4 regions of the Streptomyces sp. NPDC030296 genome follow, and region 4 is predicted to be linked to each of the others. Evidence: riboswitches for the same ligand, from Rfam matches in the RefSeq annotation. Region 4 holds a riboswitch; each other region holds the start of a gene.

Region 1 (7,533 bases), on a different contig from region 4:
GCTGCCGTACGCATTTCGTGGCGTTCTGGAGCGATTTCGACCATGTGATGGTTCCGGTGGAGACCGCTTGTGTCGACCACCCCGACCTCATGGTGCGCAACGTCCAGGTCACCGGCATCGGTCACCTCGCCCTGCCCGTACACCCCACCGTCGCCCACGAGATCCGCCAGGCGCTGGACGCGGCCCCGACGGCAACCCGCCCCGCCGCCCAGCCGGGCGGCCTGACTGTGGCGTGACAACACGGGACACATCGGCGTAAACCCGGCACACTTCCGCACGCCCCCGCCGTGCGCCGGACCCACGACACCCTTCCGCTCAGTATCCGCGCGCCCCACGGACGACCCACCCGCGCATCGAGGAGCGCCCGAAACCCCGAAACTCGGCCGCCCCACAGGGCCCCGCACAGCCGCCGACTATCGAACAAGCTTCGAACGCAAAGCCAAACTCGTACCCACAGATCGCCGAAAGACGCTCGAATGCCCGTTTCCTACGACCGCGAAACCCGTTGAAGATTGTCGCGCGCGCATACCGCCGGGTACAGTCACCGCACTGCTCTGCCAGCCCCTGTCGTCGAGGCGAAAGAGAAGTTGGTGAACGATCGTCACCCGTCGGGGACCGCAACATCCCCGGCTCCGGCCTCCGATGCCGACCCGGCGCACTACGCGTCGTACGGCCACCAAGGAGCCGGTTACGGCGACTTCACCACCTACGGCGATTACTCCGCCACTGGTTTTGACTCCGGCACGGGTGCCCAGGCGAACGCCACCGGAACCTTCGAGACCGACCCTCTTTTCGGTGACCTTCCCGGCAATGACGAGGGCACCGGCTCCTACGACGCCTCCCAGTGGTCCACGGGCAGCCACCAGACGCTGAACTACGACCCGTATGCCGCGCAGCACCAGGCCGCGTACGACACGGGCAACTACGACTCGACGTCCTGGTCCGCCGGTTACGTGCATCTCGCCCAGGTCCCGGGCCAGTCGCAGGGCCCGGACGCCAGCGGCCAGTGGGACGCGAGCGGCTGGCTGCAGGCCGAACAGCTCGGCCAGAACGATCAGTTGGACGCCGACCAGACCCAGCAATGGGTCGGGGTGCAGCACTTCGCGACGGGCGTGTTCGACGCCACGCAGTGGAACACCGACGGCGCGCAGGCCGCCGACGAGCACGACGGCGGCGCCGCCGAGTCGTACGACCACGGCGACAGTGCCCCCGAGGTGCCCGAAGCGCACGAGCACCCCTCCCCGGAGGCCGTGGAGTTCGCCCAGCAGGCGACCGCCACCTTCGAGCACCTCGCCCCGTACGACGACGATCAAGCCCTCTCCGATGACGGCGAGTTCGAGCACGGCCGGGCCGCGCTCCTCGACGACCAGGAGGAGGCCGCCCCGACCGCCGCGGCGAGCCCGGGCCGGGCGGCCACTCGCGCGGCCTCGCGGTCACGTCGTCGCGCTCCGGCCAAACGTTCCGCCCTGCTGACGGTGGCCGTGCCCTCGGCATGCGTCATGGGTGTCGCCGGTATCGCGGCGGCCTCGGTCGGCATCGGTGGAGGCGAGACGGAGACGACGGCGGCCACCAAGTCGGACGCCACCGCCGTGAAGCCGTCCGCCGCCAACAACCAGCTCGACACCCAGCTGGAGAGCCTGTCCGCCGAGGCGGACGACTTCGCCGACCGGGCGAGCCGTACGCAGGAGCGCATCGACCTGAAGGCCCAGCAGGAGCTGGAGCAGAAGAAGGCGGCGGCCGAGGCGGCCCGCAAGGAGCGGCTGCGGCCGAAGTTCGCGCTGCCCGTCGCCAAGCACGGGCTCAGCGCGTACTACGGGCAGTCCGGCGTCAACTGGATGTCGCTGCACACCGGTATCGACTTCCCCGTCTCATACGGCACGCCGGTGATGGCCGCGACCGACGGCACCGTGCGCACGCAGTGGAACCCGGCCTACGGCAACATGGTCATCGTGACCGCCAAGGACGGCACCGAGACCTGGTACTGCCACCTCTCCACGTACAAGGTCGCCTCCGGTGCGACGGTCAAGGCCGGCGATGTCATCGCCTACTCGGGCAACTCGGGCAACTCGACCGGCCCGCACCTGCACTTCGAGGTCCACCCCGCGGGCGGCTCGGCCATAGACCCCCTGCCGTGGCTGCGCAGCCACGGACTGGACCCGACGTAACCGTCACCGACCGGCACCAACACGACAACCGGGCCCCTGCTGAGCAGGGGCCCGAGTCATGTCACCGGAGGCGGAGGCTCGTCACCGAGCCTCGGGTCGCTACAGCTTCTCCACCGGCGCGTACCGCAGCAGCAGCCGCTTCGGCTTGGCGTCACCGAAGTCGATCGTCGCCTCCCCGTTGGCCCCCGTGCCCTTGACCGCGATGACCGTGCCGAGGCCGAACTGGTCGTGGGTGACGCGGTCGCCGACGGCGAGGGAGACCACCGGCTTCTCGTTGGTGCGACGGGTGGCGAAGCCGGACGCGCCCGAGGCGGAGGAACGGGAGCGCGACGACGACAACGACGACGCGATCCCGCCGACCGGCCCCGAGGACATCGGCGCGGAGCCGCCCTTGCGCTTCCACTCCAGGTAGCTCGCCGGGATCTCCTCCAGGAAGCGGGACGGCGGGTTGTACGACGGCTGCCCCCAGGCGCTGCGCATCGACGACCGGGTGAGATAGAGCCGCTCCCGCGCGCGGGTGATGCCGACGTAGGCGAGGCGGCGCTCCTCCTCCAGCTCCTTGGTCTGGCCCAGGGCACGCATGTGCGGGAAGACCCCGTCCTCCATGCCCGTCAGGAAGACGACGGGGAACTCCAGGCCCTTGGCGGTGTGGAGGGTCATGAGCGTGATGACGCCCGAGCCGTCCTCGTCCTCGTCGGGGATCTGGTCGGAGTCGGCGACCAGGGCGACCCGCTCCAGGAACTCGGCGAGACTGGCCGGGGTCGCGCCCTCGCCTTCCGCCGCGCCGGCCTCCTGCTCGAACTCCAGGGCCACGGCCGCGAGTTCCTGGAGGTTCTCGATGCGGGTCTCGTCCTGCGGGTCGGTGGACGCCTGCAACTCGGCCAGATAGCCCGTGCGCTCGAGGACCGCCTCCAGGACGGTCGCGGGACCTGCGCCGGACTCGACGACGGTCCGCAGGTCCTCCATCAGCGTGTTGAACCGCTTGACCGCGTTCGTCGACCGGGCGGCCATGCCGTATGCCTCGTCGACGCGCTTCAGCGCCTGCGGGAAGCTGATCTTCTCGCGCTGGGAGAGGGCGTCGATCATCGCCTCGGCACGGTCACCGATGCCCCGCTTGGGGACGTTCAGGATGCGGCGCAGCGGGACCGAGTCCTCCGGGTTGGCGAGAACACGCAGGTAGGCCAGGACGTCCCGGACCTCCTTGCGCTCGTAGAAGCGGACGCCGCCGACGACCTTGTAGGGCAGGCCGACGCGGATGAAGACTTCTTCGAACACACGGGACTGGGCGTTGGTCCGGTAGAAGACGGCGACGTCCCCGGCCTTCGCGTGGCCCGCGTCCGTGAGGCGGTCTATCTCGTCGGCGACGAACTGGGCCTCGTCGTGCTCGGTGTCGGCGACGTACCCGGTGATCTGCGCGCCGGCGCCCGCGTTGGTCCACAGGTTCTTGGGGCGGCGGGACTCGTTGCGCTCGATGACGGCGTTGGCGGCGGAGAGGATCGTCTGCGTCGAGCGGTAGTTCTGTTCGAGCAGGATCGTCGTCGCGTTCGGGTAGTCCTCCTCGAATTGGAGGATGTTGCGGATCGTCGCGCCGCGGAAGGCGTAGATCGACTGGTCGGCGTCACCGACGACGCACAGCTCGGCGGGCTGGATGTCGTACTCGCTGGGGGGCACGTCGACGGGGTGCTCGGAGGTGCCGACCAGCTCCCTGACCAGGGCGTACTGGGCGTGGTTGGTGTCCTGGTACTCGTCGACGAGGACGTGACGGAAACGACGGCGGTAGTGCTCGGCGACATCCGGGAAGGCGCGCAGCAGATTGACCGTCGTCATGATCAGGTCGTCGAAGTCGAGCGCGTTCGCCTCGCGGAGGCGGGACTGGTAGAGCGCGTAGGCCTGCGCGAGGGTCTTCTCGAAGCCGTCGGTGGCCTGGGCGGCGAAGTCCTCCTCGTCGATCAGCTCGTTCTTCAGGTTGCTGATCTTGGCGCTGAAGGACTTGGGCGGGAAGCGCTTGGGGTCGAGGTCCAGATCACGGCAGACCAGGGCCATCAGGCGCTTGCTGTCGGCGGCGTCGTAGATCGAGAAGGATGAGGTGAAGCCCAGCTTCTTGCTCTCGCGGCGCAGGATGCGGACGCAGGCGCTGTGGAAGGTCATGACCCACATCGCGTTCGCCCGCGGCCCGACGAGCTGCTCGACACGCTCCTTCATCTCACCCGCGGCCTTGTTGGTGAAGGTGATCGCGAGGATCTGGCCCGGATGGACGTTCCGCTCGCCGAGCAGGTGGGCGATGCGGTGGGTGAGCACGCGGGTCTTGCCTGAGCCGGCGCCGGCCACGATGAGCAGGGGGGAGCCGGCGTGCACGACGGCCGCGCGCTGGTTCTCGTTCAGCCCGTCCAGGAGGGCGGCCGCGTCGATCGCGGGGCGTGGGGCGCCGTCGCGGTAGTAGGCGTCCCGGTCCGGCGGCACGTCGAACTTCCCGCCGAACAGATCGTCCGGAATCGACTCCGGCACATGATCGTCCTCGGGCGGCGGCGGGGGCTCCTCGTCACGGCCGCGGGGGGCCTGGAGGTCCGCCAGGAAGCTGTCGTCAAAGAGGCTGCTCATCGCTCTCCGAGTCTAGGCGCCCCCACTGACAGCGAGGGGCCGCCCCGGGAAGTCCGTGGGCACGCTCCGGGCCGCGCCCCGTGGAGCCGTGGGCCATCGGTCGCACGCACCCCATCACGGTGAGCGACCGAACGTAGCACCTATCGTGTCCGCGAGGCCAAGGTCACGAAAACGTATCGGGCATATCGAACATCAACCTTCACACGGACCACACCAGTTGGCTAGCGTCTTGGGTCAGGCCGTACGACCCAACCGGCGAACGTCGCCGGGCCGCACGGCCTCCGCCGAGTCCGGTGCGCCCCTCCACGGCAGCCGGAGCCGGGGACCCACCGACCTCTGGGGTGAATCGACCCGACCGCCGTACGCGGCGAGGGCCGTAGGGCAAACCTTCCGAAAGCTTGCGCCCGAACCCGACAGCTAACTCGGTAGGCGGACTACGGAAGGAGTCGCCGAACCATGGCGCCGCACCGCAAGCCGCGTCCGGCCGGCCGGACGCGCGCGGGCATCCGCACCCCCGCTCTCGCCACCGCCGCCCTCACCTCCGTGGCCCTGCTCTCCCAGACGGCCACCGCCGCCCCTTCGACCGACGACAAGCCGAGTCTGGAGGAGATCGAGAAGAAGGTAGGCGATCTCTACCGCCAGGCGGAGACGGCGACCGAGAAGTACAACGCGGTCAAGGAGAAGACCGCAAAGCAGAAGAAACAGGTCGACAACCTCCTCGACGACGTCGCGAAGCGGACGGAAAAGCTCAACGAAGCGCGCGGCGAACTGGGTTCGTACGCGGCCGCCCAGTACCGGACGGGCGCGGCCGCCCCCGACACGGCGGCCCTGCTCCTGGCGGACGACCCGCAGGAGTACTTCGCCCAGAACCAGTTGATGGACCGGCTGACGGACCGCCAGCAGGAGTCCGTCGACGAGTACGTCGCGCAGCAGGCGGAGACCTCGCAGCGGCGCCAGGAGGCGTCCGAGGGCCTGGAACAGCTCACCGAGTCGCAGAACGCCCTCAAGTCCAGCAAGGCCAAGGTCCAGGCGAAGCTCGCCGCGGCCCGCGAACTGCTCTCCCAGCTCACCGCCGAGGAGAAGGCCAGGCTCGCGGACATCGAGCAGCGGAAGCAGGAGGAGGCCGACCGCAAGGCGGAGGAGCTGGCGCGGCAGCAGGCGGCGGCCGAGTCACGGGCCGAGTCACCCCAGGAGACGCAGGAGGCCCCTCAGGACACCTCCGCCTCAACCTCCCCGTCCACATCCACCCGGACCACGACGACGGTCGAGGACTCGACCTACGCCACGAAGGCCGCCAAGGCCCTCGCCTTCGCCCGTGCGCAGATCGGCAAGCCGTACGTCTGGGGCGCCACCGGTCCCGGCTCCTACGACTGCTCCGGCCTCACCCAGGCCGCCTGGAAGGCCGCCGGCGTCGACCTCCCCCGCACCACCTACGACCAGGTCAACGCCGGTACGACCGTCTCACTCCCCGCCGCCCGTCCCGGAGACCTGATCTTCTTCTACGACAACATCGGCCACGTCGGCCTCTACATCGGCAACGGCATGATGATCCACGCCCCGAAGCCGGGCACCTACGTCCGCGAGGAGTCGATCTTCTACGACGGCGAGTCCTCCATCCACAGCGTGGTGCGGCCGGCGTAACCGTCGAGCGGCCGGTTCGCGGGGAGGCGTGCCGGCTCAGGTCCAGAGCACCGCGATGAAGACGTTCGCCATGGTGAGTGCGCCCACCAGCCCGAACAGCGACTTGTCCACGGTCTCCTCGTCGCGCTTGACGTACACCAGCCCCAGGATCACGACCAGCAGCGCCATCTTGACGCCGATCTTGATGTTGTTGACGGGCTGGTCGTCCGCCTGGTTGAGGCCGACGAGGATCGCTCCGGTGATCAACATGGTGAGCGCGCCGTGCAGCATGGCGGGGACGAAGAGGGCGGTGCCCTGGCCCATGGCCTTCATCTGGGTGAGGAAACCGCCCAGGAGAGCGGCGATCCCGATGATGTGGAGCGCGACGAAGAGGTGGATGAGTACGTCCATGGCCGGAGCCTAATGAGGAGGCGACGACCGGCCGGGCACCGGGGGCGGGGTGCTTCACTGGCGTGAGGCGCTTCCGGACGCGGAGGACTTCCGGACGCGGAGGACTTCCGGGCGCGGGAGGCTCCCGGAGGCGGGGGCTTCAAGCGGTCACCTCGGCGACGTCGCCAGGGCCGAGACTGGGTCGCTGGAGCGTCCACGACGTCCGTAAACGTGGCAGAACAGCCGCTCCGGGCTGCCGGGAGCTTCCGGGCGCGGCCAGTGGGTGACGTCGACCGCGAGGACGAAGCGGTCGTTGGCCGCCTTGGGCTGCGGCAGCACCGCCAGGGCGTGGCGAAGCGCGTACGCATCGATGCGTGCGCAGTTCAGCGCGTCACTCGAGTGGCCGGCGTCGCCGGAGGGGCGGCGCGGGGCGATGTACCCCGTGGCGGGACAGCGGCGGTGCCGCTTCGTCGGCGCGTGGCATGATCGACGACGGCAGCGCGATCGACCCCAAGCCTTGCTTTTCGAATCCAAGACCCTGCGCCGCAAGTGGTGGCGATGGAATCGATCTTGCATATATGCGCCCCATAGCACCGTCTCGCCCCGTCCCGGCCGGGAATCGCCGCATCGGTCATCGCGCAGTGTGATTACGACGGCGCCAGGGCGAGATCGCGGTCACATACGGTCACCTCGCGGTCGGTGCGCGCCACTTCCGTACAACGCGTTACCGGCCCGACACAGTCAGGTTTAGCGTCCTCCT
Region 2 (7,533 bases), on a different contig from region 4:
GAGGGCCTCGCCCTGCTGGAGCGGCTGGCGCCCGGGCATGTGGAGTCGGTCCGCAAGGCGGTCTTCGACCACCTCACCCCCGAGCAGGTCGGCCAGTTCGAGGAGATCTGCTCGGCCATCGCGGCGGCGATCGAGGGGGAGGAGGCCCAGCAGAACGGCCCCGACGACCTGCCGTGGCGCCGCCGCTCCTGCCCCTCGGGCCAGTGACCCCGCCCGACCCTGTCGCCCGGTGACGAGGGATGAGGGGGCGGCCTTTATTCCCCCCATCCCTTCAATGTGACGCATCCCAAAACTGGTTGCCTACTGGTTGCTTGAAATTTGAAGCAGGGGATAGGGTCGCGGCGAGCGCTGTGATTCAAAACTGAAGCACAGCGGCAGTCACACCCAGGACCGGAGAACCCGCATGCCCGACTTCCCCGCTGCCACCCCGCGTGCCCGCGTCCGGGTACCGCTGCGCTTCCAGGACGGCTACGGCGTCGACGCCGAGATGGTCACCTTCCACGGCCTCGTCGACGGCCGTGAGCACCTGGCGATCGTGGTCGGCGACCCCGCCCCCGGCACGGCCCCGCTGGTCCGGATGCACTCCGAGTGCCTGACCGGCGACGTCTTCGGCTCGGCCCGCTGCGACTGCGGTCCCCAGCTGCGCGAGGCGGTGGAGCGGATCGCCGACCAGGGCGGGGTGCTCCTCTACCTCCGCCAGGAGGGCCGCGGCATCGGCCTCTACAACAAGCTCGACGCGTACGCCCTCCAGGACCAGGGCCTCGACACCTACGAGGCGAACACGGCGCTAGGGCTGCCGGAGGACGCCCGCGACTACACGGCTGCGGCCCAGATGCTGGGCGCCCTCGGCATCGACGAGCTGGACCTGCTCTCCAACAACCCCGACAAGGCGCGGCAACTGCGCGACCTCGGCGTCGGCGTCCGGCACCGCGTCCCCACCGGCGTCTTCACCACCGCCCACAACGTCCGCTACCTCCGGGCGAAGGTCCTCACCACCCAGCACACCCTGCCCCTGGCGGAACTGACGGCGGGTTGAACGCCCGGCCGGGACGCCGGCGGGGGGCCTCTGGGGTCTTTCGTTTGGATCATGCCGACTTCGGCAACGGTGCCTTGACTGCTCCGGTGAGCGGGGCGTGACGCGCGTGCCACGCCCCGCGGCCCAGGCGTGATCCAAACGACAGGCCCTGGGCTACGCCCGCGCCCTCGTGCGGTTCCTGCCCGTCCTCCTCGTCGTCAGCGGCCTCTGCTACGACCACTTCATGCCGCGTGACTCAGGGCCGTCCCCTTCTTCACCGCGGCGCAGACCGCGGTACAGCAGCGTGGGCGAGGAGGGCGCGCTCACCGAGATCTCGACCGAGGCGGACGCGCTCACCGAGATCTCGACCGTCGCCACCGTCGCCGTCCTGGCCGTGGCCGTCAACCGACTCGTCCGGCGCAGTGACGCCCGCCTCGCCACGGCCCGCGAGATCGCGGAGGCGGCGCAGCGGGCCGTCCTGCCGAGGCCCCAGGAGCGGATCGGGGAGGGCTGGAGATCGCGGCGCGGTACGAGGCCGTGCAGGGCGTGGCCTCGATCGGCGGCGATCTGTACGCGGTGCAGAACTCCCCCCACGGTCTACGGCTGATCGCGGGGGACGTACGCGGCAGGGGGCTCGGCGCGGTGGCGGCGGTGGCCGTGCTGATCGGCGCGTTCCGGGAGGCGGCCGAGCAGGAGTCGACCCTGGAGGCCGTGGCCCAGCGGCTGGAGCGGGCGCTCGCACGGGAGGTCACCAGGCGGGACCCCCGCGCGGCGGGACCCCACCGTGCCGTACGAGGGGTTTGTGACGGCCGTCCTCGCGGAGTTCCCGCCCGGCGCCGGACTGGGCCGTATCTCAACCGGCGTCATCCGGCTCCGCTGCTGCTCCACGCCGACGGCGCTCTGGGGACCCTCGACACCCCGTGGACCGCGCTGCCGCTCGGCCTCGACGAGCTGGGCACCTGGCCGGACCGCGCGGAGGAGGTCGTGTTCCCGGCCGGCGCGACGCTGCTGTTCTCCACGGACGGCCTGTCCGAGGCGCGGAACGCGGACGGCGTCTTCTCCGACCCGGCCGCCCGGCTCGCCGGCCGTACTTCCCCGCCCCGCGCGCCCTGTGACGACGCTCGCCGAAGAGGTCCGCGAGCACACCGGCGACGGAGCCGCGGACGACATGGCGCTGTTGGCCGCGCACCGCCCCTGAGGAATTTCACTGAGCGTGCCCACCCGAACCCCCTCCGCATTACAACTGACGCACCGTCAGCGCGACTGGAGCGTCCGAGGCGGGGTCAACTCGCCCGTTTTCCACCGCTGATGACCCGTAAGTCCAGCGCAGAAAGCCGAACGATCATTCAGAATCGCTTGGAATGCCGCCCCCGCGTCTATTAACGTTCGATAACGCAGCGCGGTCGTCCCAGCCGTCACAAGAGGCGGCTCCGTGCTCACGCGCCGAATCCCGTAGGGAACCGGGGAACCACCACCCTGGGGTGAATCGCGCGCAAACCGCCGTGGGAGCACGTTCGGTTTACGCGCGTAGGAGACCTTCCGCTCCGAACCCGTCAGCTAACCCGGTAGGCGAAGGAAGGAAAGGAGTACGCCCCACGTGGCGTCCAACCGGTCCGCGACCGAAGCCCCGTTCGTGCCGAGCCAACGCAGCGGCGAACCAGAGACCTTCGGCTTCGGCAGCTACGACAGCGAGAACGAGGGCCCCTTCCAGGAGTGGAACCCCACCGCGGAGTCCCTCCGCCCCGTCCGCGGTCGGCACCGTGTGGCCAAGACCAAGCAGCGTGGCGGGTTCGCCCGTAGCTCCACGGTTCTCGGCGTCGGCGTCATAGCCGCCGTCAGTGGCGCCGGCATGGCCAGCGCCCAGAGCGGCAAGGCCCCGGTGGCCATCTCCATGCCGGACATGCCGAACGTGGGCTCGGTCTTCGAGGACGATGACGCCGCCGACGAGCCCGAGGGCTCGACCGCCCCGCTCAGCCAGGCCGGCCTCATCGCCGCCGACACCCAGCAGGGCACCACCGACGCCGGTGAGGCGCTGCGCGCGCGCATCATGCAGCAGGCCGAGTCCCAGCAGGACGCGTTCGACCTGAAGGCCGCCGAGGCCGCCCAGACCGCCGCCGCGAAGAAGGCCGCGGACCAGGCCGCCGAGGAGAAGAAGGAAGCCGAGGCCAAGGAGGCCGCCGCCAAGAAGAAGGCGGAGGAAGAGGCCGCGAAGAAGAAGGAAGCCGAGCGCCTGGCCGCCCTGGCCAAGCAGTACACGCTGCCGACCTCCTCGTACACGATCACCTCCACCTTCGGCCAGGCCGGCCCCTACTGGTCCTCCGGCTACCACACCGGCCTCGACTTCGCCGCCCCCACGGGCACCCTCCTCAAGGCCGTCCACAGCGGCACGATCACGCAGGCGGGCTGGGACGGCTCGTACGGCTACAAGACCGTGCTCACGCTCGACGACGGCACCGAGATCTGGTACGCCCACCAGTCCTCCATCAGCGTCAGCGTCGGCCAGAAGGTCGGCACGGGCGACGTCATCGGCCGCGTCGGCGCCACGGGCAACGTCACCGGCGCCCACTGCCACCTGGAGGTCCACACGGCCGGCTCGGGCACCGGCATCGACCCGGCGGCGTGGCTGCGCAGCAAGGGCCTGACCGTCTGACCTCGGCCCCGCCCGAGACGAATGTGGCGCCGCGTGAGGCCAAGGCCTGACGCGGCGTCCGTCATGTCACCCGGAATGCGACCGTCGGACCGGGTGGTTGAAGCAACACATGACTTCTCTTCGCAAGCTGGGCACGTCCGACCTCGAGGTCTTTCCGCTCTCCCTCGGCGGCAACGTCTTCGGCTGGACGGCGGACGAAACAGAGTCCTTCGCCGTCCTGGACGCCTACGCCGAGGCCGGCGGCAACTTCATCGACACCGCCGACTCCTACTCCGCGTGGGTCGACGGCAACACGGGCGGTGAGTCCGAGACGATCATCGGCAGGTGGGTGAAGGCCCGCGGCAACCGGGCCGACGTGGTGATCGCGACGAAGGTCAGCCAGCACCCCGAGTACCAGGGCCTCTCCGCCGCCACCATCAAGGCCGCCGCGGACGCTTCGCTGGCCCGCCTGGGCACCGACCACATCGACCTCTACTACACGCACTTCGACAGGCCCGAGGTGCCCGTGGAGGAGATCATCACCGCCCTCGACGACCTCGTGAGGGCGGGCAAGGTCCGCGCGATCGCCGCGTCCAACATCACCCCCGAGCGCCTCCAGGCATCCCTGGACTTCTCGGCCCGCGAGGGCCTGGCCCGCTATGTGGCGCTCCAGCCCCACTACAACCTGGTCTCCCGCGACACCTACGAGGGCGCCCTCCAGTCGGTGGCCGCCGACGCGGGCCTCTCCGCAGTCCCCTACTTCGCCCTGGCCAAGGGCTTCCTCACCGGCAAGTACCGCCCCGGCACCACGGTCGACAGCCCCCGCGCCGCCGGCGCCGGCGCCTACCTGGACACCCCGAGGGGCCCCCGCGTCCTCGCCGCCCTCGACGAGATCGCCCGCTCCAGGAACGCCGAGATCGCCACGATCGCCCTGTCCTGGCTCGCGTCCCAGCCGACGGTAACCGCCCCCATCACCTCGGCCCGCACCACCACCCAACTCCCCCCACTCCTGGCAGCAGCCGACCTCACCCTCACTCCGGAGGAACTGAAGACCCTGACAGAGGCATCGGAGTAACCCGCACCGCGACGGCGCAAGCCCCAGGGACGGGCCCGCCGCACACGGACGACCCGACGCATGTCGCCGGGGCGCCGCAGGCCCCGCGGCGGGTGTGCCGCGTACGGACGCAAGGGGGTGTGCCGGGGGGTGTCCGCCCGCAGCGGTTGGCGCGTCAACGGGTCCCGCTTCCCGAGAAACCGATTCCGCGCCGTTCCGAGGATGGACACCCCCCGGCGCGCCCCCGACCCACCCCGCACCCGAGGGCGCCCCAGCCCCCACAAGCCGCAAGCAACCCACCCACCGCTAAGACCAGTACGGCCGATACGGCACAGCCGAAACCGCCGGATACGGCGACGCCGCCCCAGCCCCGTGCCCAAGCCCCGGCCCCTGGCCGTACCCATACCCGTACCCGTATCCGTACCCCGGCCAAGGCAACGGCATCGACGGCCCCGGCGCAGCCACCGGCACCACCCCCCGCCCCGCGTAGGCCAACGCCGGCCGAGCCAGCTCCCGCCGCCGCCACAGCTCGAACAGCAGCTGCCGCTCGCGGAGCACGAAGTCACTCCCGCCCCGCCCCAACCGCCCCCGCCGCCGCAGAAAGGCCAGCGACGTCGCGTACACCTCGTACTCCGCGACGACCCGGGCACCAGCCTTGCCGAAGTGGTACGACGCGTAGTCCCGCGCCACCCGCCGGGCCCGCATCGACCCCAGCACGAACGGCTCGGGCGGCGTCAGCCACCCCGCCGCCGCGTACACCGGCAGTTCCTCCCGCACGGCCCGCAGCTCCCGCTGCCGCACCCAGATCGACAACCACGTCAGCAGCCCGAACATCGGCACCATGAACACCGCGTAGACCGCGAAGAACCCGTACTCCCCGAACGCCGCGGACCCGTTCCAGACCGCGTGCATGCCCATCGCGAGCAGGAGCCCGCCGACCGGTACCAGCACCCGCCGCACGGGCTGCCGTTCCCCGGCCCTGGCCGCGATCCCGAACCCGATGCCGGTGAGCACGGTGAACAAGGGGTGCGCGAACGGCGACATGATCACCCGCACGAAGAACGTCGCGGCGGTGACCGACGCGAGCCCGCTCCCCCCGCTGAGCTGGTCCGTTCCGAACGCGGTCCCGAGGTACAGGATGTTCTCGGTGAAGGCGAACCCGGTCGCGGTGACGCCCGCGATCACCACCCCGTCGACGAGGCCCGTGAAGTTCCGCCGCCGGAACAGGAAGATCAACAGCACGGCCGCGGCCTTGGCGGTCTCCTCGACGACGGGCGCTATGACGGTGGCGCCGAGGGTGTCGGCGTGCGACGGGTCGGCGGTGGCCGTGGCTATCCACTGGGTGGCGAAGCTGTTCGCCACGATCGCGATGAGCGCCGCCGCGCACGCCCCCCAGGCGAACGCGAACAGCATGTTCTTCCAGGGCCCGGGTTCCACCTGGTCCAGCCACCGGAACGCGGCCACGAGCAGCGGTACGGGCAGCACCGCGAGCCCCAGCCCGACGAGGAACCCCTCGGTGCCGGTCTGCTCGCGGACGAGCGCCAGGATGACGAGCCCGGACAGGGCGAGCAGTGCGATGAGAGAGCCGTACTTGACGCTCTTCCGCTGCCACCAGCGCGGGGGCCTGAACGCACCTGCCCCGGCGGTGCCGCTGGGGTGCGTCGGGTAGAGGGGACCGGTGGCCATTGCGTTGACCCTAACGAGCGATGGGCGCTGCCCGCGACGTCGTACCGTGCGACCGGTCGCGAGGGTGTGTGTGGGATTGTTCGGGCGCCTATGGGGGGTTGGAAGCGGTTCCTACTGATCTACGCGGCGGAAGAGCAGATCGTTCACCACATGACCCTTGTCCAGTCCCTGGGCCTCGAAACGGGTCAGCGGCCGGAAGCCGGGACGTGGCGCGAACCCGCCGTCGGGCCGGGTGTTCTCGAAGTCGGGGTGGGCGGTCAGCACGTCCAGCATCTGCTCGGCGTACGGCTCCCAGTCCGTCGCACAGTGCACGATCGCGCCGGGGCGGAGCCGTGACGCGACGAGGGTGAGGAACTCCGGCTGGATCAGCCGCCGCTTGTGGTGGCGCTTTTTCGGCCAGGGGTCGGGGAAGTAGACGCGCAGCCCGTTCAGGGAGGCGGGGGCGAGCATCTCCCGCAGCAGGATGATCGCGTCGCCGTTGGCGACCCGGATGTTGGACAGCCCGTTCCGGTCGGCGAGATTGAGGAGGTTGCCCTGGCCGGGGGTGTGGACGTCGACGGCGAGGACGTTGGTGCCGGGGTCCGCGGTGGCCATCTCGGCGGTCGCCTCGCCCATCCCGAAGCCGATCTCCAGGACGACGGGGTTCTCGTTGCCGAACAGTTCGACGAGGTCCAGCTTCCGCCCGTCGATGTCGAGCCCCCACTTGGGCCACAGCCGCTGGAGGGCGTCCGCCTGCCCGGCCGTCACCCGGCTCCGCCGGGGCTGGAAGCTCCTGATCCGCCGCTCGAAGTGCGCCCCGGCGGGATCGGCCTTGGGCCCGTCCGGGAAGCGGGGCTCACCCTTGGCACGGGTATGCCGAGGGGAGGCACCGGAGGTGCGGGACTCGGGGGCATTGGCAGACTCAGACACAGTGAGCCCAATTTTACGGTGGCCACGCGGACGGCGGACCCGGAGCGGCCGTGAGCACGGGCCACGGCCCCGAACTCAAAGCCGCAGCGGCCCGAACTCAAAGCCGCAGCGGCCCGAACTCAAAGCCGCAGCGGCCCGAACTCAAAGCCGCAGCGGCCCCCCGAGCCGCGGCCGGCACGCCGCGGCGGCCGCGGCCGAAGTCACACCGCGGCCAGCGCCGTCAGCGCTCTCCTCCCGACC
Region 3 (7,533 bases), on a different contig from region 4:
CACCTGGGCCACCACCCGCATGTTCGGGGTCTCGGGCCTGCTCGTGGCCGGTGAGGAACACCGCACCTGGCGGGCGTACGGGGCGCTGGTCGCGGAGGCCCTGCGCGCGGAGGACCTGGAACCGGTGCCGGACGGGGTGTGGTGGCTGTTGCTGGACGCGGCGGAGGGGGGCGCGCGGATCGACCGTGAGGCCGTGCTGGACGCGGCTCGCGCGGCGTTGCGCCCGCGGATGGAGGCGGGCGAACCGGACCTGATGGTCGCCCTCGCCGAGCGTGTGGGCGGGGACGAACGCGCGGACCTGGTCCGCCGGGCCGCGGAGGCCGGCCACCGCGAGGCCGCCGAGGCGTGGGCGGCGCATCTGGTGGACGCCGGGGACGAGGCGGCCGCGATCCGGTACCTGGAGATCGCCGCGCAGGGCGGAAGCGTCGAGGCGGCGCGCGAGGCGGGGCGGTTGCACCGCGAGCGCGCCGAGCTGTGGCTGCGCACGGCCGCCGAGGCGGGGGACGGGGCGGCGGCGCACGAGCTGGGCGATCTGCTGCTGGGGTCCGGACAGGCTGACGCGCTGCGCTGGTTCGTCAGGGCGGTCCGGTCCGGTCACGAGGAGGCGTCCACGAGCCTGGGCCGGGCCCTGTACTACCGGAAGAGCACGAACGCGGAGTTCTGGCTCCGCCGCGGTGCGGCGCTCGGGGACGCCCACGCCGTGCACGCGCTCGCCGCGTACCTGCACAGCCTCGGCGACCACGACGAGGAGGCGGAGCGGCTGTTCCGTGAGGCCAAGGAGGCGGGCCACCCTGCCGCGTCCCGCCATCTCGGCGCCCTCCTCCTTCGCGAGGGCGACCACCCCTCCGACGAGGTGAGGAACCTGCTCCACGAGGACGCCGCACAGGGCAGTGGTGACGCCGCCTACTGGTTGTCGCAGTACCACCGTCGGCGCGGGGACATCGACGAGGCCGACAAGTGGCTCCACAGGGCCGCCGAACTGGATCAGTACCACGCCATGCGCGACCTGGGCCTGCTGCCCGTACCCCCCGGCGACCAGCCCGATACCGTCGACGAGTGACCAACCAGCCCCACCCGCCGCACTCCCAGCCGCAGCCGCGCTCCCAGCCGCAGCCGGCCCCCGACCAGGCCTCCGCCCCGGCCCCGGCGCCCGCCCTGTTCACCTGGGAGTTCGCCACCGACCCCTATCCCGCCTACGCCTGGCTCCGTGAGCACGCGCCCGTGCACCGTACGAAGCTGCCCAGCGGTGTGGAGGCCTGGCTGGTCACCCGGTACGCCGACGCCAAGCAGGCCCTCGCCGACCAGCGTCTGTCCAAGAACCCGGCGCATCACGACGAGCCCGCGCACGCCAAGGGCAAGACCGGTATCCCCGGTGAGCGCAAGGCCGAGCTGATGACGCATCTGCTGAACATCGACCCGCCGGACCACACCCGGCTGCGCCGCCTCGTCTCCAAGGCCTTCACACCGCGCCGGGTCGCCGAGTTCGCCCCCAGGGTCCAGGAGCTGACGGACGACCTCATCGACCGGTTCGCCGAGAAGGGCGAGGCCGACCTCATCCACGAGTTCGCCTTCCCGCTGCCCATCTACGCGATCTGCGACCTGCTCGGCGTCCCCCGCGAGGACCAGGACGACTTCCGGGACTGGGCGGGCATGATGATCCGGCACGGCGGCGGGCCGCGTGGCGGGGTCGCGAGGTCGGTGAAGAAGATGCGCGGCTATCTCGCGGACCTCATCCACCGCAAGCGCGAGGCGCTGCCCGCCGAACCCGGCCCCGGCGAGGACCTCATCTCCGGTCTCATCCGCGCCTCGGACCACGGTGAGCACCTCACCGAGAACGAGGCCGCCGCCATGGCCTTCATCCTTCTGTTCGCCGGTTTCGAGACCACCGTCAACCTCATCGGCAACGGCACCTACGCCCTCCTCACCCACCCCGAGCAGCGCGCCCGCCTCCAGACCTCCCTCGCCGCGGGCGAGACCGCCCTGCTGGAGACCGGTGTCGAGGAACTCCTCCGCTACGACGGGCCGGTGGAGCTGGCCACCTGGCGGTTCGCCACGCGGCCGCTCACCGTCGGCGGGCAGGACATCGCCCCCGGCGACCCGGTGCTGGTGGTCCTCGCGGCGGCCGACCGCGACCCCGCCCGTTTCGCCGACCCCGACACCCTCGACCTGTCCCGCCGCGACAACCAGCACCTCGGCTACGGCCACGGCATCCACTACTGCCTGGGCGCGCCCCTCGCCCGCCTGGAGGGGCAGACCGCGCTGGCGACGCTCCTCACCCGCCTGCCCGACCTGCGGCTCGCCGCCGACCCGGCGGACCTGCGCTGGCGCGGCGGGCTCATCATGCGCGGACTGCGCACCCTTCCCGTCGAGTTCACACCGCGTCAGGGCTGATGAACGGCCTGTGCCCTTATCAGGATCAGCGGCCGAAGGTGACGCACCCTCAAGTTCGTGATCTTCACGTGATCTCCGCTGCATTAACTTGTGACAACTGATCGTCTACGGCTACGTTCACACGTCAGTGCGAAGGGTCGTCACATCCCTCGCACAGATCTCTGCTGTCGCGTGAAAGGCAACCGCATGCTCTCCGGGAACGGTCGTCACCGTCGCCCCCGTCAGGCTCCGGCACTCCTCGTCGCGGCGGGAGTGACCGGCTCCGCCATCGCCATCCCGCTCCTCGGCGCCACCGGCGCGAGTGCGGCCAGTGGAACCACCTGGGACCAGGTGGCGGAGTGCGAGAGCGGCGGCTCCTGGAGCGCGGACACCGGGAACGGACGCTACGGCGGCCTCCAGATCTCCCAGGCCGACTGGGAGAACCACGGCGGCCTCGACTACGCGACCAGCCCCGACCAGGCCAGCCGTTCGCAGCAAATCGCGGTCGCCGAGAGGATCCTCGACGACCAGGGTGTGGGCGCCTGGTCGACCTGCGGACTCCTCCACAACCTCGACGGCGACTCCGCCTCGGCCGACGTGAACACCGGGGTGGCGGGCGATTCGTCCAGCTCTGGTGATTCGTCCGGTTCGTCCAACTCGTCGGGCATCTCCACCAAGTCCAGCGACTCGTCTGATTCCTCGGAGTCATCTGACTTGTCCGGTTCGTCGGATTCGTCCTCTCGTGCCTCCGGGGACTCCGCCAAGGCCGACGCGGACGCGGGCGACTCCTCCGAGTCCGCTGAGTCCTCGGGCTCCGGCCGCGTCGGCGGTTCGCAGGAATCCGGCAGCTCGGCCGAGGTCGACGCCAAGAATGGCGACTCGGACAACTCCACGCCGGGCGACACCCCTTCCACCAGCGGCGATGCCGACGCCGGCACCGGTCGCCACCGTGGCGCCAGCGCCGAGGAGGGCGTCCACACGGACGTGGCCGACTCCCGTGGCGACGCCTCCACCGGCCGTCATGCCTCCCGTGGCGGCGACGCGTCCCGCGAGGCTGTCGACGGCTCGTACACCGTCCGCCCCGGGGACAGTCTGACGGCCATCGCCGACTCCCTTGAGCTGACCGGCGGGTGGCGGGAGCTGTACGCCGAGAACGAGGGCACGGTCGGGACCGACCCGGACCTCATCCTTCCCGGTCAGACCCTGGAAGTCGGTGCCGAAACGGGCGAAAAGTAGCGGCAGTTCGGGTCACGGTTCGCCCCTTAATGCCCGTTTTGATCTCGGTGGGAGATGAATCACAGACCCCCTGATCGTCTTTGAAATTCGGCGAATCACGTGTTTACGGTCGTGACCGCTCGCCACAGCGGGCCCCTGCGGTCGTCACGCCGAATCCTGCCGACGGCCGCTCGGAACAGTCGTCGCGTCAAGCGCCGTAGGCAGGAGCGGGGGACCCAAGGTTTGTGCCGGGTCCGGCGGTTGAGGCCCTTGGGGTCACACCGCCGGCACCGGCTCGGGGTGAAGCCGCATCACGTGAGCCGAAAGGCGAGCGGGTGCGGCCGGGCAACTCAACCGGCCCGAACCCGACAGCTCACCTCGTAGGCGTCGGTGAGGGGATCACTCCATGCTGTTTTCCAGCAAGGGCAAGCACCGCCGTCCGTCCAAGACCGCCCGCGCCATCGCCGTCGCCGGTGTCACCGGCGCCGCCGCGATAGCCGCCCCGCTCATGGCGGCCGGCAGCGCCTCCGCCGCCACCGCGTCCGAGTGGGACGCCGTCGCCCAGTGCGAGTCCGGCGGCGACTGGACCATCAACACCGGCAACGGCTACTACGGCGGTCTGCAGTTCTCGGCCTCCACCTGGGCCGCTTACGGCGGTACGCAGTACGCCTCCACCGCCGACCAGGCCAGCAAGGCCCAGCAGATCGCCATCGCCGAGAAGGTCCTCGCGGGCCAGGGCAAGGGTGCCTGGCCGGTCTGCGGCAAGGGCCTGTCCGGCGCCTCGTACGACGGTGCCGCCGCCTCCTCCGGCAACTCCGGCTCGAGCCCCTCCTCGTCCTCTTCCTCCTCGCAGAAGAGCACCCAGGAGACCCGCGCCTCGCGTTCCTCCGAGCGCGCCACCGTCGAGACCCCGACCGGCAAGAAGGTCAAGAAGGGCGACGGCGAGTACAAGGTCGTCAAGGGCGACACCCTCAGCAGCATCGCCGCGAAGAAGAACGTCAAGGGTGGCTGGGAGAAGCTCTTCGAGCTGAACAAGGACATCATCGACGACGCCGACTTCATCTACCCCGGCCAGCAGCTCCACCTGAGCTGACGGCCGGTTCCGGACGGTCGCCGCGGCCGGGCCCCTGGGGTCCGCCGCGGCCTGGCCGGGACCGCGGTTCGGCCGGGCCGAAAAAAAGGCCGCTCCCCGGCTGAACCGGGGTCCGCTCACAGCCGTGTCCTCCTGAGTGAAGACCTCGTGAGGGCCGTCCCCCGTCCCCACGGGCTCCCCGCCCCGGTGCGCATTCCCCCGTACGCACCGGGGCGGGGTTTTTCTGTGTCCGGGGCCGTCGCGCTCCCCCTTCTGTTCACTTTCCTGCCCACCCCCCTTTGTTCCGAGCTGGAACAATGGGTACGGTCTGTCTGTCCACGGGACGGTCGGTCGGCTGCCGACGGCCCCGGGGCGGTTAGGCTCTAGTCGCACGGCCCCCGTGGCCCCGCACCAACGCGTCACATCCCAAGAAGGAGATGCTCGTGCCGTCCATCGACGTCGTCGTAGCCCGGGAAATCCTGGACTCCCGAGGCAACCCCACGGTCGAGGTCGAGGTCGGCCTCGACGACGGCAGCACCGGTCGTGCCGCCGTCCCGTCCGGCGCCTCCACGGGCGCCTTCGAGGCCATCGAGCTCCGTGACGGCGACCCGAACCGCTACCTCGGCAAGGGCGTCGAGAAGGCCGTCCTCGCCGTGATCGAGCAGATCGGCCCGGAGCTGGTCGGCTACGACGCCACCGAGCAGCGCCTGATCGACCAGGCCATGTTCGACCTGGACGCCACCGACAACAAGGGCTCCCTCGGCGCCAACGCCATCCTCGGCGTCTCCCTCGCCGTCGCCCACGCCGCCTCCGAGGCCAGCGACCTCCCGCTCTTCCGCTACCTGGGCGGCCCGAACGCGCACCTGCTGCCCGTTCCGATGATGAACATCCTGAACGGCGGCTCGCACGCCGACACCAACGTGGACATCCAGGAGTTCATGATCGCCCCGATCGGCGCGGAGTCCTTCTCCGAGGCGCTGCGCTGGGGCGCCGAGGTCTACCACACCCTCAAGAAGGTCCTGAAGCGCAAGGGCCTGAACACCGGCCTCGGCGACGAGGGCGGCTTCGCCCCGAACCTGGACTCCAACCGCGCCGCCCTCGACCTCATCCTCGAGGCCGTCAACGAGGCCGGCTACACCCCCGGCGAGCAGATCGCCCTGGCGCTCGACGTCGCCGCCTCCGAGTTCTACAAGGACGGCGTCTACGTCTTCGAGGGCAAGGAGCGCACCGCCGCCGAGATGACGGACTACTACGCGGAGCTCGTCGACGCGTACCCGCTCGTCTCCATCGAGGACCCGCTGTTCGAGGACGACTGGGACGGCTGGAAGACCATCACCGAGCGCCTCGGCGACAAGGTGCAGCTCGTCGGCGACGACCTGTTCGTCACCAACCCCGAGCGCCTCGCCCGCGGCATCGAGGAGGGCGCGGCCAACGCGCTGCTCGTCAAGGTCAACCAGATCGGCTCGCTCACCGAGACCCTGGACGCCGTCGAGCTGGCCCAGCGCAACGGCTTCAAGTGCATGATGTCCCACCGCTCCGGCGAGACCGAGGACGTCACCATCGCCGACCTCGCCGTCGCCGTGAACTGCGGCCAGATCAAGACCGGCGCCCCGGCCCGCTCGGACCGCGTCGCCAAGTACAACCAGCTGCTGCGCATCGAGGAGATCCTCGACGACGCCGCGGTGTACGCCGGCCGCAGCGCCTTCCCGCGCTTCAAGGGCTGACCTGCTCGCCACGGGCACAGCAAGGGCTGACCCCGTAGGGCGGCAGTAGGAAGCGTCGCACGTACGTCCCCGTACCCGGTCCCGTACCGTGTGCGGGGACGTACGCACGTTGGGCCCGTAGGAAGGGGAAGTGGGACATGCCCGTGAAGGACCGGGACCGTTTCTCCACCGCGACCCGGCTGAAGCTGCTCGGTGAGCAGACGGCCGCCCGGGTCTACCGCTCCCAGACCCGGCGCCAGGCGCGCCGCTCCCGGCTCACCGGCCGGGCCGCGCTGCTCGCCCTCGTCCTCTGCTCGATGATCGTGGCCCTCGCCTACCCCATAAGGCAGTACGTCTCCCAGCGCGCCGAGATCGCCGACATGCGGCGCCAGCGCCAGGAGGCGCGCGAGCGCGTCGAGGAGCTGCGCGACCTCAAGGCACGCTGGCAGGACGACGCGTACGCCGAGCAGCGCATCCGGGAGCGGCTGCACTACGTCATGCCGGGCGAGACCGGCTACACCATGATCGACCCGGACGCGGCGAAGCAGTCCCGCACGACGCAGGGGGCGGCCCACCTCCCCTGGTACACCAACGTCTGGGACGGGGTCGACAAGGCCGACGCCGCCGCCCAGTAACCGACCAGAGCTCCAGAGGACTTACGTACAGGTATGGACACGCCCCCGCCCTCCACCCCGCGCACCGAGCCCACCGACGCGGATGTCGAGGCCTTCCAGCAGCAGCTCGGGCGCCCGCCGCGCGGACTGCGCGCGATCGCGCACCGGTGCCCGTGCGGGCAGCCGGACGTCGTCGAGACGGCGCCGCGCCTGCCGGACGGGACGCCGTTCCCGACGACGTACTACCTGACGTGTCCGCGGGCCGCCTCCGCGATCGGCACGCTGGAGGCGAACGGCGTGATGAAGGAGATGACGGAGCGCCTGGCGACCGACCCCGAACTCGCCGCCGCGTACCGGGCCGCGCACGAGGACTACATCGCCCGCCGGGACGAGATCGAGGTCCTGGAGGGCTTCCCGAGCGCGGGCGGCATGCCGGACCGCGTGAAGTGCCTCCACGTCCTCGTGGCGCACTCCCTGGCCGCCGGCCCCGGGGTGAACCCGCTGGGCGACGAGGCGATCGCGATGCTGCCGGAGTGGTGGGCGAAGGGACCGTGCGTGG
Region 4 (7,533 bases):
GATGGCCGACCACCAGGACGACATGCCGTCGACGAGTTCACCCGAGCCGTCGGCGAGCCGCAGCCGGACCCCGCTCGCCGACTCCACGACGAGCGGCTCGACCCGGCCCGGCATCGGACCGTAGGGATGCCACACATGACGCCGGTCGAGGTCCAGCAGCTCGGCCACGCTCGGTTCGGGCGCTTCAGGCATTGGGCGCGAGATCCGTTCCGGCACCCCGGCGGCGTACGGCGACCAGGTCAGTCCGGGCCTCGCCCGCCTGCGGGGCCGCCGCGGAGGAGGAGGTGGCCGCGGAACCGCAGACGCCGCCTCCCTCGTGCGACCCGCACCCGCCACCGCCCTCGTGGGACCCGCAGCCGCCGCCCTCATGAGCACCGCACCCGGCGCTCTCGTGGGACCCGCAGCCGCCCCCGGCCGCCCGGTGCTCCGGCAGCGTGATCTGATCGGCGCCCTCCACCTGGAACCCGGCGTCCGCGATCATCTCCAGGTCGGCCTTGCCGGCCTGACCCTCGCTCGTGAGGTAGTCGCCGAGGAAGATCGAGTTTGCCAGGTGCAGCGCGAGCGGCTGCATCGTCCGCAGATGCACCTCGCGGCCACCGGCGATGCGCACCTCGACGTCCGGGCAGACGAACCGCACCATGGCGAGGATCCGCAGGCACCGCTGGGGCGTGAGGTTCCACTCCTTGGCCAGCGGGGTGCCCTCGAACGGGATCAGGAAGTTGACCGGCACCGAGTCCGGGTCCAGTTCACGCAGCGAGAAGACGACGTCGACGAGGTCCTCGTCGGTCTCGCCCATGCCCGCGATCAGACCGGAGCACGCCGACAGACCCGCCGCGTGCGCCTTCTGCACGGTGTCCACCCGATCGGCGTACGTGTGGGTGGTCGTGATCTCCCCGTACGTCGACTCCGACGTGTTGAGGTTGTGGTTGTAGGCGTCCGCGCCCGCCTCGCGCAGCCGTTCGGCCTGACCGTCGGAGAGCAGACCCAGACAGGCGCACACCTCGACGCCCTCGTTCTCCTCCTTGATGGCCTTGATGGTGCCCGCGACCCGGTCGACGTCACGGTCCGTCGGGCCGCGCCCGGACGCCACCAGACACACCCGCTTGGCGCCGCCGGCGAGACCGGCCGCGGCGGCCTTCGACGCCTCCTCGGGCTTCAGCCAGGTGTACTTGAGGATCCCGGCCGTCGAGCCGAGCCGCTGGGAGCAGTACGAGCAGTCCTCGGGACACAGCCCGGACTTCAGGTTGACGAGATAGTTCAGTTTCACTCGTCGCCCGAACCAGTGCCTGCGCACCTTTCCGGCCGCGGCCACCACGTCGAGCAGGTCGTCGTCGGAGGTGCCGAGAACGGCGAGCGCCTCGGCACGGCTCAGCGGCTCGCGCCGGAGCCCCTTGTCCACCAGCGTGTTCAGCAGGTCCATGAGAGCCGATCCTGTCCTACCGGACCGCTCCCGGCCAAGGAGACTTCGGACAACAGAGTCGGATCGACGTGTGGGTATCGCCACATCGTGGGCGACCGGCCGTCCCGTTAGTGTCTGTGCACTGCCTACAAAAGCCCCTGCCGCGCTGCCCGATGACAGCACCGGCGCCGAGGGCTGCCCACGCGACCCCCGGAGGACTCATGGCGTTCGGCTGGATCGACGAGCAGGCGTCGGCGCGCCGCCGCGCCGGGCTCGTACGGACCCTGCGCCCCCGCCCCGCCGACTCGCCCCTGCTCGACCTCGCGAGCAACGACTACCTGGGGCTGGCCCACCACCCCGAGATCATCGAGGGCGCGGCCGAGGCGGCACGCACCTGGGGCGGCGGGGCGACCGGCTCCCGGCTGGTCACCGGCACCACCGAACTCCACGGCGAACTGGAGCGCGAACTGGCCGCCTTCTGCGGCTTCGAGGCCGCCCTCGTCTTCTCCTCCGGCTACGCCGCCAACCTCGCCGCCGTCACCGCGCTCGCCCCGCACGGCTCGCTGGTCGTGTCCGACGCGGGCAACCACGCCTCCCTGATCGACGGCTGCCGACTGGCCCGCGGGACCACGCAGGTCGTCGAGCACGCCGACCCGGACGCGGTCCGCAAGGCGCTCGGCACGGCCAAGGGGCCCGCGATCGCGGTCTCCGACACGGTGTTCTCGGTGGACGGCGACGCCGCCCCGCTGGCCGGGCTGGCCGAGGCGTGCCGCGCGTACGGCGCCGGTCTCGTCGTGGACGACGCCCACGGGCTCGGTGTCCTCGGCGACGGCGGCAGGGGCGCGCCGCACGCGGCGGGGCTCGCCGGAGCACCCGATGTCGTCGTGACGGTCACCCTGTCGAAGTCGCTGGGCAGCCAGGGCGGTGCCGTCCTCGGACCGGCGAAGGTGATCGACCACCTGGTCAACGCGGCCCGGACGTTCATCTTCGACACCGGGCTCGCCCCGGCGGCGACGGGCGCCGCCCTCGCCGCGCTCAGGCTGCTGCGCCGTGAGCCGGAGCGGGCGGCCCGGGCCCGTGAGGTGGCGCGGGCGCTGCACACACGGCTGACGGCGTCGGGCCATGAAGCGGTGCGGCCCGACGCCGCCGTGGTGTCCGTACGGGCGCCGTCTCCGGATCAGGCGGTGCGGTGGGCGGCGGACTGCCGGGCGGCGGGTCTCGCCGTCGGCTGTTTCCGCCCACCGTCCGTGCCCGACGGCATCTCGAGGCTGCGATTGACCGCCCGGGCGGATCTCACCGAGGGGCAGATCGACCGAGCCGTGGGAATCATCGGCGATACGCGACCGTGAGTCGGCGTCGCGGCCGTGCGTCGCCAGAAGCGGAACCGGTGGTGCGGTCGGTGGTGCTCACCGAAGCGTGGTGACGAATCCCTCCCATGCCTCGGGGGTGAACAGCAGGGCGGGCCCCGCCGTGTTCTTCGAGTCGCGCACGGCCACCAGTCCGGCCAGCCGGCCGGACCCGGGACGGGCCGTTTCCACACAGTTGTTCATCCCCGTGCTGCGGCTGCTGCGCAGCCACCGCACACCGCGTAGTGCGGTACTGGTGGGTACGTTCCGAGGCAGAGCTGACATGGTGCCTCCTTACGCGCCGGAAGCTAGCCCTGAGCCAGTCCGGCGATGTAATCCAACGAGTCCTCGGGCGAAAGGGCGTGGATCTGAAGGGTGTTGAAGGCCTCGACATAAGCCTTGAGGTCTTCTTTCCGTTCGAGGTAGAGGCTACTCGTCAAGTGGTCGAGAACAACCACGTCCAGATCGGACGTGCTCCGAAATGAGAAGATTACGAAAGGACCGGTGATGCCGATGTGTGCCCCGGCAGTGAACGGCAGCACCTGCAGCCTCACTTGAGGCAGACGCGCCGCTTCGACCAACTGCTCCAGCTGACGGGCCATGACCTCGGGCCCGCCGACCTCACGCCGCAGAACGCCCTCGTCGAGCACGGCGCTCAGCTCCATCGGTGGACGTCCGCGCAGAACGTCCTGCCGCGCGAGCCGCACTTCCACGAGAGCGTCGAGTTTGTCGTCTTCCAGCCCCTCCACCGCGGCCCGTGTCACCGCTCGGGCGTACTCGGGGATCTGCAGCAGACCCGGCACGACCGAGGTCTCCAGGGTACGCATCCCGCTCGCCTGCGACTCCAGACTGATGAAGTCCCGGTACGTCGGCGGCAGCACCCCTCGGTACGCGTGCCACCAGTTGTGCCGTCCGCCCCCGTCCTCGGAGCCCGCCAGCGCCATCAGCAGTTCGCGTAACTCGGTGTCGTCGATCGCGTAGGCGTCCAGCAGTCGGTGGACGTCCGCGGGTTTCACCCCGCTGGCACCCGTCTCGATGCGGCTCACCTTCGACTGGTGCCAGCCCACGAGACGGGCGGCCTCGATGCTGGTGATGCCGACGCGGGTGCGCAGGAGGCGCAACTCGGCGCCGAGCTTGCGGCGGCGCACCGCCGGACCGTACTGCATGGGTGTCTCCTTCCGCCCGGCGCGCGAAGTCGGGTGACGGTAGAGGATGGCCCGAGGGGCCCCTCGAATACGGTCGGCCGTCGGAGAGTTCACCGCTTCGAGCGACAGATATATGCATATCTTGGTGGATCGCCACCCGTGACGGCCCAGGTAGTGGCAGTCTGGCGCGAAGCACCAGTCCGGGACCGTACTCGAATCATCCGCTCCCAGTCGGACATCGGTCCCGTGGGAAAGGGACGCACCGCCATGGCAGATCACCTGGAAGCATCCGTCACTCTGCCGAGCGATCCCGCCTCGGTGTCCGCGGCCCGGAGATACGTCGCCACCGTGCTGGCCGAATGGGGCCTGCCGAGCGACACGGACATCGCGGACACCGTGCGCCTGATCGTGTCCGAACTCGCCACCAACGCCGTTCAGCACACCTTCGGTCAGTCACCCACGTTCACCGTGGACCTCGTCCTCGACCGTGACGAGCATCTGCACATCGGCGTCACCGACAGCCATCCGCGCTTCCCGAAACGCCTGCCCGCCGCCGTACAGCAGGACAACGGGCGGGGCATGGTCATCATCCGCTGGCTGACCGCCGAGTGCGGCGGGCGGCTGAGCGTCAGACCCACGCGGGAGGGCGGCAAGACGGTGGCGATCGAGCTTCCGTGGGCCGTCCCCGTGCAGCCGGTCAGGGCAGGCGGTCCGCAGGAGCCCTGACGGAGTCCCGCCCCTGGGCAGGGACCGTCCCGCCGGGGCGCGGCGCGGAGGGCGTGCGGTTCCCGCGGACGGAGCGCCCCACCAGCCTCGGGAGCAGGCCCCACAGCAGCAGACAGCCGACGAGCGTGCCACCGCCGGCGGTGAGGCCCGCGGCCCGGCCGAGTGTCACGTCCACGACGAGCAGGACCGACCCCGCGAAGGCCGGCATCAGCACCCCCAGGCCGACACCGGCCAGCCGGGACGAGACCCGGACGATGGTGGGCTTGGCGTTCTGCTGGAACAGCGAGCGGTGCAGGGCGGCCGGGGCGGTGAAGAGGGCCGCCGCGAGGACCGCCAGCAGCAGTGTGGTGACGTACGTGGCGCGCTGGAACGAGTCCAGGTCCGGAAATCGCGGGGTGAAGGCCAGCGTCAGCAGGAATGCGAAGAGGATCTGCACCCCCGTCTGGGTGACCCGCAGCTCCTGCAGCAACTCGGAGAAGTTGCGGTCGGCCCGCTCGAGAGGCGTCTCGTTGCGAGCGGGGCTGATGCGTTCGTCGGCCATGGCTGTACGAGTAACCATCCGGGCCCGTGTCACGCCTGCGGGCGAGGCGAAAGAGGGTTCGGGCGCAGTCGGGGAGCGGCCTGGGAGCGGCCGGGGGCCCAGAGGCGCCCGGGGGCGCCTCTGGGGGCGGCCGGGCACGACCGAGAGGGCGGCCGGGCACGACCGAGAGGGCGGCCGGTGGTCCGGCCGCCCTCCGACGGGTCAGCGGACCCGGCCGTACCAGACGCTCTTCGTCCAGATCTTCTGCAGTCGCACGACGTCACCCGTCTTCGGCGAGTGCCAGATCTTTCCCTTCCCCGCGTAGATACCGACGTGGTACACGTTCGATCCCGAGTGGAAGAAGACGAGGTCTCCGAGCTTGCGGCTGCTCGCGGAGATGTGCTTCGTCTTGTTGTACTGCTGCTGGGCAGTACGGGGCAGCTTCTTGCCCGCCTTCTTGAACGAGTAGAGCGTCAGTCCCGAGCAGTCGAACCTGCCGGGGCCCGTCGCGCCGTACCTGTAAGGGGAGCCCTTCTTGGAAGCCGCGACCTGAAGTGCCTTCGACGCCACTGAGGCGGCCTCGGCGTCCGATGCGACCCCCGGGACCACGATGCTGCCGCCGACGGCGGCGATGGTCAGAGCCGACGCCGTGCCGGCCCGGGTCAACAGCGACGGGACACGATTGAGCGCAGACATGCGCAACCCTTCGTCAGCCGCCTGTGAAGGATGACCTGTCGGATTCGGGCTGGCGAAGTTGCCCGGCCGCTGACGCGGCTTCACCCCAAGGGCTGCTCGACCCGGTCATGGCGTGACCGTCCCGGCGACCCGTCGTGCTTGGGTCCTCCACTCCTGCCGATCCACTCCTGTCGACCGGTCATCCGGACGGCGGCAGGACTCGGCGTCCGCCCGGATCGCCCCGCCGCTGCGGCGGGGGCTTGTCGTCAGGAAGGGATCTTGGCGCACGGAAGTCCGAAAATCCCAACAGAATCAGGGATTTGTGGTGTTACTCACCACTCGCCCGTTCGGGTGGACAGACCCTTTTCAGTCGTTCTGTCCACAGAGTCGAGGGTGTCCGCACCAGCAATGGAATGGTGGATTCCGGCACTCTTGCAGGCATGATGCGCAACTCCGGCGATTCTGAGGGCGGGTGGGCCGTTGGGTTGTTCCGGATAGGCCGTCCGGTGGGTCGAAACCCGGACCGGAGGGTCCGTCAGTAGTACGGCGGACGACGCCCGATCGGTTCAGGCGGGGGGCCTCGGGGTCACGCGGGGGAGTCCTCGGGTTCCGGCGGAAGGGTGACCCGGGCCGCCCGCCGTTCCCCGTCCAGGACCCGCAGGGCACGGGCCAGGGTGGAGGCGTGCAGCTCGTTCTCACCGCGCGCGTGCATCAGTTCGAGCGCGTCGCGCAGCGCCGTCGCTCTGCCGACGAGGGCCTGCGCGGCCCGCAGCCCGCGATATGTGTCGCCGGGGCGGGCCGGGTTGATCCGGCCCAGCAGGTCGACCACGTCCAGATAACGGTCGATCAACTCCGCCTCGGCGCGCGTCAGCGCGGGCAACGGCGGCAGTTCGGGTGGGAGCATCGGCGGCTCACCTCGAGCCGGGGAGCGCCCGTGAGCCCTCGCGGCTCGGCACGATCCGGTCGGCCAGGCCGTACTCCACGGCTCCGTGCGCGTCGAGGATCTTGTCCCGCTCGATGTCGCCGCTGATCCGTTCGTGGCTCTGCCCGGTGTGCCGTACGAGCATCTCCTCCAGCCGCCGGCGGTTGCGCATCAGTTCCGCGGCCTGGATCGCCAGATCGCTCGCCTGCCCGGTGACCGGCTCGGCCGGCGCCGGCTGATGGATCACCACCTGTGCGCCCGGCAGCACGGATCGCTTGCCCGGGGTGCCCGCCGCCAGCAGCACCGCGGCGGATGCCCCCGCCCGGCCGAGGCAGACGGTCTCCACGTCGCAGGTGACGAACCGGATCGTGTCGTAGATCGCCGTCATCGCGCTGAACGAGCCGCCGGGGGAGTTGATGTACAGGCAGATGTCCCGCTCCGGGGACTGGTACTCCAGGTGCATGAACTGTGCCATCACGTCGTTCGCCGACGTGTCGTCGATCTGTGTCCCGAGGAACACGATCCGCTCCTCCAGCAACTTGGCATACGGATCCATCGTTCGGTGACCCGTGCCTGTGCGTTCGGTGAATTCGGGGAGCACATGGCGGGCCGACGGGCGGTTCGCGGGCATGGGAGTCTCCTCTGATCGACTTCTGCAAAAAATGTACAGGACGTACGTCCCTTATGGGGGTGGCGCTCGGCTGACAGCGAAAATCCCCGCGGAGCGTGGCTCCACGGGGATCGGTCTCGGGGCTCGGGTGAGCGGTGGGGCGTACGGGGTGGAGCGTCGGGTCAGTTGA

Evidence for each region. A riboswitch is a leader RNA that binds a small molecule or an ion and turns the genes downstream of it on or off. The one in region 4 is predicted to bind cyclic di-AMP.
Region 1: linked by a shared signal. The riboswitch ahead of ACZ4Z3_RS08960 (C40 family peptidase) and the one ahead of ACZ4Z3_RS17585 (C40 family peptidase) in region 4 are both predicted to bind cyclic di-AMP.
Region 2: linked by a shared signal. The riboswitch ahead of ACZ4Z3_RS38465 (M23 family metallopeptidase) and the one ahead of ACZ4Z3_RS17585 (C40 family peptidase) in region 4 are both predicted to bind cyclic di-AMP.
Region 3: linked by a shared signal. The riboswitch ahead of ACZ4Z3_RS29855 (transglycosylase family protein) and the one ahead of ACZ4Z3_RS17585 (C40 family peptidase) in region 4 are both predicted to bind cyclic di-AMP.

The regions. Positions count from the first base shown of each region.
Region 1 covers NZ_JBVICQ010000003.1:194,557-202,089, reverse strand. The annotation lists gene ACZ4Z3_RS08975 (lipase family alpha/beta hydrolase) at 1-236, shown strand, start outside; gene ACZ4Z3_RS08970 (M23 family metallopeptidase) at 591-2,165, shown strand; gene pcrA (DNA helicase PcrA) at 2,265-4,763, opposite strand; cyclic di-AMP (ydaO/yuaA leader) riboswitch at 5,036-5,210, shown strand; gene ACZ4Z3_RS08960 (C40 family peptidase) at 5,220-6,404, shown strand; gene ACZ4Z3_RS08955 (hypothetical protein) at 6,441-6,794, opposite strand; partial or broken gene ACZ4Z3_RS08950 (transposase) at 6,975-7,178, opposite strand.
Region 2 covers NZ_JBVICQ010000021.1:54,945-62,477, forward strand. The annotation lists gene ACZ4Z3_RS38445 (MarR family winged helix-turn-helix transcriptional regulator) at 1-207, shown strand, start outside; gene ACZ4Z3_RS38450 (GTP cyclohydrolase II) at 404-1,036, shown strand; gene ACZ4Z3_RS38455 (hypothetical protein) at 1,206-1,622, shown strand; gene ACZ4Z3_RS38460 (SpoIIE family protein phosphatase) at 1,658-2,398, shown strand; cyclic di-AMP (ydaO/yuaA leader) riboswitch at 2,447-2,602, shown strand; gene ACZ4Z3_RS38465 (M23 family metallopeptidase) at 2,613-3,665, shown strand; gene ACZ4Z3_RS38470 (aldo/keto reductase) at 3,775-4,719, shown strand; gene ACZ4Z3_RS38475 (PrsW family intramembrane metalloprotease) at 5,005-6,384, opposite strand; gene trmB (tRNA (guanosine(46)-N7)-methyltransferase TrmB) at 6,496-7,293, opposite strand; gene lhgO (L-2-hydroxyglutarate oxidase) at 7,494-7,533, opposite strand, start outside.
Region 3 covers NZ_JBVICQ010000011.1:160,177-167,709, forward strand. The annotation lists gene ACZ4Z3_RS29840 (tetratricopeptide repeat protein) at 1-1,060, shown strand, start outside; gene ACZ4Z3_RS29845 (cytochrome P450 family protein) at 1,057-2,391, shown strand; gene ACZ4Z3_RS29850 (transglycosylase family protein) at 2,578-3,606, shown strand; cyclic di-AMP (ydaO/yuaA leader) riboswitch at 3,789-3,987, shown strand; gene ACZ4Z3_RS29855 (transglycosylase family protein) at 3,992-4,678, shown strand; gene eno (phosphopyruvate hydratase) at 5,101-6,381, shown strand; gene ACZ4Z3_RS29865 (FtsB family cell division protein) at 6,519-6,995, shown strand; gene ACZ4Z3_RS29870 (DUF501 domain-containing protein) at 7,029-7,533, shown strand, end outside.
Region 4 covers NZ_JBVICQ010000005.1:484,141-491,673, reverse strand. The annotation lists gene ACZ4Z3_RS17620 (adenosylmethionine--8-amino-7-oxononanoate transaminase) at 1-192, opposite strand, end outside; gene bioB (biotin synthase BioB) at 185-1,420, opposite strand; gene ACZ4Z3_RS17610 (8-amino-7-oxononanoate synthase) at 1,621-2,748, shown strand; gene ACZ4Z3_RS17605 (DUF397 domain-containing protein) at 2,806-3,030, opposite strand; gene ACZ4Z3_RS17600 (helix-turn-helix domain-containing protein) at 3,054-3,911, opposite strand; gene ACZ4Z3_RS17595 (ATP-binding protein) at 4,158-4,616, shown strand; gene ACZ4Z3_RS17590 (DUF6328 family protein) at 4,588-5,157, opposite strand; gene ACZ4Z3_RS17585 (C40 family peptidase) at 5,359-5,832, opposite strand; cyclic di-AMP (ydaO/yuaA leader) riboswitch at 5,836-6,034, opposite strand; gene ACZ4Z3_RS17580 (hypothetical protein) at 6,398-6,715, opposite strand; gene ACZ4Z3_RS17575 (ATP-dependent Clp protease proteolytic subunit) at 6,723-7,364, opposite strand; gene ACZ4Z3_RS17570 (hypothetical protein) at 7,526-7,533, opposite strand, start outside.